DNA from 2 places in the Duganella sp. HH101 genome. Region 1 is predicted to be linked to the other one. Evidence: predicted binding sites of a transcription regulator. Region 1 holds the regulator's gene; the other holds the start of a gene.

Region 1 (4,323 bases):
ATCGCGCACCATCGCCAGCGACAGGGAGTTCAAGGCCTTGGGCCGGTCCAGTGTGATGAAGCCGGTTCCGTTGCTGACGCTGGTGTGGACGTAGTCGCTCATGAGGTGCTTGGGTTCGTGGAGAAAACCCTATTCTACTGCGACTTGCGCGCCGCCAGATGCTCAAGCGGATTGGGCAGATTCAGGTCGCCGCCCAGCCGTGGCTGGAAGTTGGCCTTGGCCGGCATCAGCTCCGCCCTGCCCTCGTGCCGCGCATAAATGATGGCGAACGACATTTCGCTGCCGTTGGCCCGCTCCTGCGCAAAGCCGGTGGCCTTCTCCATCGCCGACGGGTCTTGCGCGGCGGCGATGGTGAAGCGCATCAGCTGGTCCAGCTTGGGCGAGCGGATGTCCAGGATGGATGCGCTCATCACCAGCGGCACGGCGGCGAACACATGGTAGTGCAGCGCCTTGGCTCCGCGCTCCATTTCCGGCGGCAGTGAACCGTCGGCCGCCACCTGCCCCATCGCATGCTCGAAGACCTTGCGGCCCCAGCCCAGATAACGCTCGTCGCCGGTGACGCCGCCCACCGCCGTCACCGCCAGTCCTTCCCAGTAGTAATGGTTGTTGCGCGTGCCCTTGTGCGCGTCGGAGTGCGCCATGGTGGCGTCGGCCAGCGTCTTGAACCAGCTTTCAATGGCTTGCTGCTGCGCCGCGCCGGCGGCCGGTTTGACGCGGGCATAGCTGAGCGCCATGCCGCCCAGGGTCCACTTGCGCACATACCACGCCTGCTCGCTGGACAGTTTGCCCAACAAGGCCTTTTGACCAGCCCAACTCTCCAGCCAGCCCAGCGCGCAGGCGGCGTTGCCCAGGCTGGCGTTTTTCGCCACGTCGGCCAGGAAGTCGTCGATGGGCTTGGTGTTGGCGATATTGCGTGCCCGCAGCACCGGATCGATGACAGAGTGATGCGCATCCGAGTAATAGCTGTTGGCGTCGATATCGATCACGGCCGGCGGCGGCGCGGTGCACGCCAGCGCGGCCGGGGCGGCCAGCGCCAGCAGCCAGGCTGTAAATAGTTTAGTTCGTTTCATGCCACTCCCATCAGAAGACATTTGGAAAACGTTTACTCTAAACTATCCGGGCGCAAAAAAGGGCGCCTCTGCGCCCTTAGTTTGATGGTGCCGGGGCCGTTGTTATAGGGCGGCGGCAGCGGGTTCGTAGCTATCCGGGAGATGCTTGATCGCATCGTGGCCGTGCTCTTGGACCTTGGCTTTGTACTTCATGACCTGCCGATCCAGCTTGTCGATCAAGGTATCGATGGCGGCGTACAGGTCTTGCGACAGGCTTTCCACGTAGACGGTTTTGCCCGACAGACGCAGGTTGATTTCAGCCTTCTGGCGTTTCTCTTTCTCTTTAAGGTTATCTACAGTCAGGATGACAGCAATATCAATCACTTGATCAAAGTGGCGGGTGACGCGCTCAAGCTTGTTCTGCACATATTCACGGATGGCCGAGGTCACTTCGAGATGATGTCCACTGATGGTGAGATTCATACACACTCCTAGAGATAATGTCGCTTCTTACGGTTAGTGCGTAGCCCATTACTGCCGGGCGCGCAGGAACCAGAATAACTACAAAGACTTGCGGAGACTGACTGGCGGGATTTTCAACGCTTCGCGATATTTGGCAACAGTTCGTCGCGCAATCACCATGCCTTGTTCTCCCAGCATGTCCGCAATCTTACTGTCGGATAAAGGATTTTTCGGGTCTTCTGCTCCTGTCAATTGCACGATGAGTGCGCGTATCGCCGTCGAACTTGCTTCCCCCCCCGCTTCGGTGGCGACATGGCTACCAAAGAAATATTTCAACTCAAACATGCCATGCGGGGTCAGCATATATTTTTGAGTTGTTACACGAGAAATAGTGCTCTCGTGTAGACCCAGTGTATCAGCAATTTCGCGAAGCACAAGGGGGCGCATGGCGACCGCGCCGTGCGAGAAAAAGTTCTTTTGTCTTTCTACTATCGCCTGGGCGACGCGCAGTATCGTGTCGAAACGCTGGCGCATATTCTTGATCAGCCACTTGGCTTCCTGCAGCTGCGCGCCCATGGCGCCCTCGCCTTTTCCCTGCTTGAGCAGGTTGGCGTACATGGCGTTGACGCGCAGGCGCGGCATGACGTCGTTGTTCAGGCTGACCTGCCAGCCGGTGCGCGATTTCTTGACGATCACGTCCGGCACCACGTAGTCCGACACGTCCGACGCGAAGGCCGAACCCGGATGCGGATTGCACTGGCGGATGACGGTTTGCGCCTCGCGCAAATCCTCGTCGTCGCACAGCAGCGCCTTCTTGAGCTTGTTGAAATCGCGCTGCGCAAACCAGGTCAGGTGGTTTTCCACGATGGCCAGCGCCATGCGCCGCGTCACCATCGGTATGCCCGGCAGGCGCTTGATCTGCAGCGCCAGGCACTCGGACGCGTTGCGCGCGCCCACGCCCATCGGATCGAAGCTTTGCAGCAGCGACAGCGCGGTGCGCAGTTCGTCGAGGTCGATCTCCAGCTCTTCCGGCAAGCGCGCCAGGATTTCCTCCAGCGGTTCTTCGAGGTAGCCGTTTTCGTCCAGCGCGTCGATGATCAGCTCGACCAGCGCGCGGTCGCGCATCTCCAGCACCGTCACCCGCATCTGCTCCATCAGGTGCTCGCGCAGCGTGCAGTGGCTGGCCTCCAGCTGCGGACGCGAGTCCTCGTCGTCGGGCGCCTTGCTGCGGCCGGCGTCGCTCCAGTCGACATCGGCGTCGCTGCTGGTGCTCTCGGTGTCGGCGGCCGGGCCGTCGTAGTTGTCGGCGTCGGCGGCCGGCGCTTCCTGGGCGTTGGGCGGGCCTTCCGGCGGCGCATCGCCGACCGGGGCTTGCTGGCTGATGGCGCCGTCCGACAGCAGCCGCAGCGAGCGGTCCAGCGGGTCGTCGAGGCGCTCCAGCAGCGGATTATCGGTCAGCAGCTGTTCCAGTTCCTGGTGCAGCTCCAGCGTCGACAGTTGCAGCAGCCGTATCGACTGCTGCAATTGCGGTGTCAGCGCGAGGTGCTGCGACGTGCGCAGTTGCAAAGACTGTTTCATGGGTTTTACATGCGGAAGTGTTCACCCAGATACACGCGACGCACCGATTCGTTGGCGATGATGTCGTCTGGCCGGCCTGAAGCCAATACCGTGCCCTGGTTGATGATATATGCGCGGTCGCAGATGCCCAGCGTCTCGCGCACATTGTGATCGGTAATGAGGACGCCGATGCCGCGTTCCTTGAGGAAGCGCACGATGCGCTGGATCTCAATCACGGCGATCGGGTCGACCCCGGCGAATGGTTCGTCGAGCAGCACGAAGCGCGGGTTGGTCGCCAGCGCGCGCGCGATCTCCACGCGGCGGCGTTCGCCGCCCGACAGCGACAGCGCCTGGTTTTCGCGCAGCTTTTCGATCTGCAAATCGGCCAGCAGGGTATTGAGCCGTTCATCAATGGCAGCCTTGGATAAAGGCTTGCCGTCCACTTTCTGGATTTCGAGGACGGCGCGGATATTTTCTTCCACCGTCAGCTTGCGGAACACCGACGCTTCCTGCGGCAGGTAGGACAAGCCGAGCGAGGCGCGGCGGTGGATCGGCAGCGAGGAGATGTCGGTGCCGCTGATATCGATGCTGCCGGCGTCCGACGGCACCAGGCCGACGATCATGTAGAACGAGGTGGTCTTGCCGGCGCCGTTGGGGCCGAGCAGACCCACCACTTCGCCGCATTCCACTTGCAGGGACACGTCGTGCACGACCTGGCGCTTGCCGTAGGTCTTTTGCAGGCCGCGCACGATCAGGGTGCTACCGCAGGATGCTTCCATGCTTACTTCTCCGTCGCAGGCGGGGTCGACGCGGCTGGCGCGGGCGCCGGGCGGATCACCGGCTGGATCACCATGGTGCCGCGGCCGGCGCCCGGCTTGCTCTCGCCGGTGACGCTGTTCTTCACCGCGAACTGTTCCTTGCGGCTGTCGTAGGAAATGAATTCGCCGTCGACCTCGTCGCTGAGGCGGCCGCCCTCCAGGCGGCGGATCTTGGCTTTCGAGAACAGTTTGACCAGGTCGGTCTTGTTGCTGTATTCGATGCGTTCGGCTTCGCCTTCGACCCACTGGTCGCCGGCGCCGTCGCGCTTCTGGCGGAAGGTGGCCGGCGTGCCCGGCGTGCTGGTCAGCACGACGAAGTCATAACCCTCAGGGTCGGTGGTCATCACCGCCTTCGGCGACTTCATCAGCAAGGTGCCGCGCGTCAGCACCACGTTGCCGATCAGCGTCTTGATCTGCTTGACGTCGTCGATCTGCAG
Region 2 (4,323 bases), on a different contig from region 1:
CCGGAGTTCCAGTTGACTGAACCGGCGCTAGGCTCACTCTTGCCGTTGTAGAGCACCACGTATGGCGGCAGGTCAGGATTGGCCGAACCCAGTGCGTAGCTGACCCACGCGCCCAGCGAAGGGCGGCCGGGACTCAGGTCGCCGGTGTTCAGCTTCAGGATCGAGATATCGTGCGTGGCGCCGACGGTGACACTGGATTTGATGAAGGCGATCTTGTCGGATTGCGTGGCGATGTTGGGTACCAGGTCCGAGAACCACGAACCGCTGTCGCCATGCTGCTTCCAGGTGCGCTTGGACGCATACAGTTTACCGACGCCGCCCTGGGTGCTGGTCTTGATCCCTTTCAGGAAGGAGGCCGGCACGTCCTGGCCCGCCAGCTTGATCAGGTCAGGCTTGTAGTCGAACAGGTCCAGCGTGCTCGGGGCGCCGTTCATGTGCAGCCAGATCACGGATTTGACCTTGGCCGGGAAGTTGGGCTGTTTCGGCGCCAGTGGATCCGCCAGTTCGGCGGCGGTTGCCGCGTGCAGCAGGCCGCCGCCAGGCAGCAGGCCGGTGAGCGCGCCGGCGCCGATACCAAGGCCGGATTTAAGCAGGAAGTCGCGACGTGTATTGATACTCATGGTGCAGTCCTTTTAGATAGTGTTAGAAGCGGTAGGCAAAGTCGTTGGAGTTGGAGACCGCGTGCACCAGGTCGACGAATGCCGCCGCCCGCACCGGATTCACCTGCTGGTTTTCTTTCAGGCCGAGCGGTACGGCGATTTCAAACTTGCCGTCCGCGTTTTTGGCCAGGATGATTTTTTCCTCCTTGTCGAGGAATTCCTTCAACGCCGCCTTCTCGGACTTGTTCGGAGCGCGGGCAAACAGGATCTCGTACAGACGGTTCAACTGCGCCGTTTCATCCTTGCCGGCCTCGCGGATCACGCGGCCTGCCAGTGCCTGCGACCAGCCGAACACCACGTCGCTGTTGAACAAGGTCAGCGCCTGCAAAGGCGTGGTGGTGACATCGCGCTTGTGGTGCGCATGCGATGGATCGGCCAGGTCGAAACTCTGCATCAGCGGATACGGCACGCTGCGGCGTACGAACACGTAGACGCTGCGGCGGTTCTGCTCAGCGGGATCGGTGGATGGCGTCCACAGGTTGCCGGCGTTGAAGTTGGCTGGTACCGGTGGGAACACGGCAGGGCCGCCGATCTTGTCTTCCAGCTTGCCGGAAGCGGCCAGCAGCGAATCGCGGATCTCTTCGGCTTCCAGGCGTTTGCGCGGGTAGACCGCCAGCAGCTTGTTGTCCGGATCGACCTTCAGCACATCGTCGCGCTGACCGGAGGACTGGCGGTAGACGCTGGACAGCAGGATCTGGCGATGCAGCTTCTTGACGCTCCAGCCCTGCTTGACGAAGTCGGTCGCCAGGTAATCGAGCAGCTCCGGGTGCGTAGGCTTCTGGCCTGCGCGGCCGAAGTCGGCCACCGAGGCGACGATGCCGTTGGCGAAGTACTGGCTCCACACGCGGTTGACGAACACGCGCGCCGTCAGCGGGTTGTCGGCGCTGGCAAGCCAGTTGGCAAGCGCGGTGCGACGGCCGGACGAGGTTGCGGTGGGCTTGATATCCAGCTTGGCGTTGGCGCCCGCCCACAGCACCGGCAGCGCCGGTTGCACTTCGTCGGTCGGACGCTCATGCACGCCGCCGAAGCGAACGAAGGTCGGCGGCGAGTCGGCGTGACCCAGCTCGGTGGCGGCGGTCAGCGTCAGGCTGCCTTTCTCCGGCTTCAGCTTCTCGAACTTCTTCAGATCGGCAGTCAGCTTCTGATACTGCTTCCATTTGTCGACGTTGGCCGGGTTGTAGTCCGCGCTGTCCTTGTCCTCGGCGGTCAGTTTCAGATAGGCCACCACGTCCTGGTCGGTGCTGACGGTTTTCAGGCGGAAGTTCACCCAGCGGTCCATCGCCGTCCATTCGGCTTCAGGCTTGAAGATCGCCTCGCGGCTGTCGGTCAGGTAGCGCTCCTTGTGGTACTTGACGGCCACCGTACGGATGGTGTCGAGGATGGCCTTCTGCTGCGCGCGGATATCCTTGGTCGCTTCGCGGTAGGCGGTCTGCTGCTTCTCGTACGCCAGTTCGGCATCGCCCTTGATGGCGGGGGCTTTTTCGTCGAAGCTGGTGTTGGCGAAGAAGGCCTGCAGCTGGAAGTACTCCTTCTGGCTAACCTTGTCCGCCTTGTGGTTGTGGCAGCGCGCGCAGCCCACGGTGGCGGCCAGGAAGGTCTCGCCGACCAGGTCCGTCATGTCGGTGGCGATCTGGTATTTACGCTGCACCAGGTCGCGCGAGTTCGAGTTGTCCGGATAGCCGGCCAGGAAACCGGTGGCGATCTTGGCTTCCTGGCTATCGGGCCACAGCTCGTCGCCTGCCAGCTGCTCCTTGATGAAGCGGTCGAACGGCTTGTCGGCGTTGAAGCCGGTGATGACGTAGTCGCGATAGCGGTAGTTGTTTGGACGGGTGGTGTCGTTCTGGAAGCCTGCGCTGTCGGCGTAGCGCGCCAGGTCGAGCCAGCGGCGCGCCTGTCGTTCGCCGTAGTGCGGCGACGACAGCAGGCGGTCCGCCAGCTTCTCGTAGGCGTCCGGCGACTTGTCGTTGACGAAGGCGCGCACTTCCTCAGGCGTCGGGATCAGGCCCCAGGTGTCGAGCGTGGCGCGGCGGATGAAGGTGGCGCGGTCTGCGTCCGGCGACGGCTTCAGGCCTTTTTCCTCCAGCTTGGCGAGCACGAAAGCATCGACCGGTGTGCGTACCCAGCTTTTCTGTTTAACGATAGGGGCGGCCGGCTGCTGTGGCGTTGTATATGCCCAGGCCTTGCTGTTTGCCGGCGCTGCGGCCTTGGGGGTGTCGTCGGGCGCCGCCGACAGCACTGCGGAAAAGCTTAGCAGCACGGCGATCGATAGCGTCTTTATTGCGGGCTTGTTCACTGACTTGCTCCTTCTGTATGCGTGGACGAGATAAGGCATCACTGCTTTAGATAGCAACTATCGGACCAGCAGTCGCCTGACACTCATGTACTTGATTTAACTGGGAATTCTTCTGCGGGCAGCAGGAGCGCCTGCTGCCGCGCGGTCAGTTGCAGCGGCCTGCTGTTGAATATCCAGCAGGCCGCTGCTGCGATTACAGCTTGCCGCTGAAGCTCAGGCCAAACCAGCGCGGATACGGATTCGGCGAATAGCTGGTCCATGCCGGTTCGTGCTTGCGGTTGTCGGTGGCGTTCTTCACGATCAGGCTGACGTCGAAACCGGCCTTGGTGGTGAGGCCGATGGCGATGTCGGTGATGGCGTTCCCAGGCACGTAGCCGTAGTCGGATAGCGTGTCCGTGTTGTTATAGCGGCTGGTGAAGGCGGTATTGAAGCTGGCGTGGAACTGCTTGTTGGCCCATACGGGTATGCGGTACTCGGCGCCGACGTTGCCGGTCCACTTGGCCACGCCCGGCAGCGTCAGGCCGCTCTGGTCGACGTAGGGTGCTGTCAGGTAGGCTTGCTCGTCCGGTTTGGCGGCCAGCGGGAAGCTGATGTAGCGCGCGTCCGTATAGGCGCCGGCCACGCGGATGCTGAGGTTCTGGATGCCGGAGTAGACCGCATCCAGCTCCAGCCCGCGCGCCCGCACCTTGGGCACATTGCCCTGCGCCGTCACGTAGGCGGTCGGATTGGCCTGGCCGTTGGCGATATTGGTTTGCGTGGTGAAGTCGTCCACCACACGTACCGTCGACTGGTAGTCGCGGATGTTCATCTGGAACAGGTCGGCGTTGAGTATCAACGTGTTGTTCAGCAGGCTCGATTTCAGGCCCACTTCGAACGCGTTGGTTTTCTCGGGCCGCACGTTGGCGGACAGGCCGTTGACGTTGAGCGCGGAGCCGGACTTTTCGCCATACTGCCAAGAGGTGTAGCCGGTGATGTTGTCGTTGAAGCGGTAGCTCGGCGCCAGCGTGGCCGTCACCAGGTTATCGTCGTAGTGGCTGGTGATGCCGCCGATGAGTTGACCGATCTGGCCGGCGCGCAGCGCCTTGGCAGCAGCCACCTGCGCCTGTTGTGCGGCGGTCAGCGCGCCATACGAGGCGGCGCCGAAGTAGCGGCTGGCCACCGCGTCCGCCAGCGCAGCCTGCGCCGCGCTGTTGCCGGCGGCGAGCGCACCGGTGGCGGTGGAGTTGAAGCCACCCAGCGATACGCCGCGCACCGCGACCGGATTGAGCGCGGCGCCGGCGCCGTTGGCGGTCAGCAGTTTGACGTCGGTGGTGGTGCGGTTCTCGTGCGTCAGCCGCAAGCCGCCGTTAAGGCTGATGGCGTCGGTCGCGC

What was found. Region 1 encodes sigma-54, which starts transcription at its own class of promoters, with help from an activator protein. Its sites were predicted from a motif close to TGGCANGNAANCTGCTTT; they were not measured.
Region 2: the regulator sigma-54 is predicted to act here: its motif matches at 3,003-3,020, upstream of DUGA2_RS14585 (DUF1549 and DUF1553 domain-containing protein).

What each region holds. Positions count from the first base shown of each region.
Region 1 is NZ_LRON01000018.1:84,186-88,508, reverse strand. Features, by position in the region: gene DUGA2_RS24190 (enoyl-CoA hydratase/isomerase family protein) at 1-102, opposite strand, end outside; gene DUGA2_RS24185 (alginate lyase family protein) at 135-1,070, opposite strand; gene hpf (ribosome hibernation-promoting factor, HPF/YfiA family) at 1,173-1,532, opposite strand; gene DUGA2_RS24175 (RNA polymerase factor sigma-54) at 1,611-3,089, opposite strand; gene lptB (LPS export ABC transporter ATP-binding protein) at 3,095-3,847, opposite strand; gene lptA (lipopolysaccharide transport periplasmic protein LptA) at 3,850-4,323, opposite strand, start outside.
Region 2 is NZ_LRON01000008.1:56,160-60,482, forward strand. Features, by position in the region: gene DUGA2_RS14580 (DUF1501 domain-containing protein) at 1-620, opposite strand, end outside; gene DUGA2_RS14585 (DUF1549 and DUF1553 domain-containing protein) at 643-2,952, opposite strand; gene DUGA2_RS14590 (TonB-dependent receptor domain-containing protein) at 3,146-4,323, opposite strand, start outside.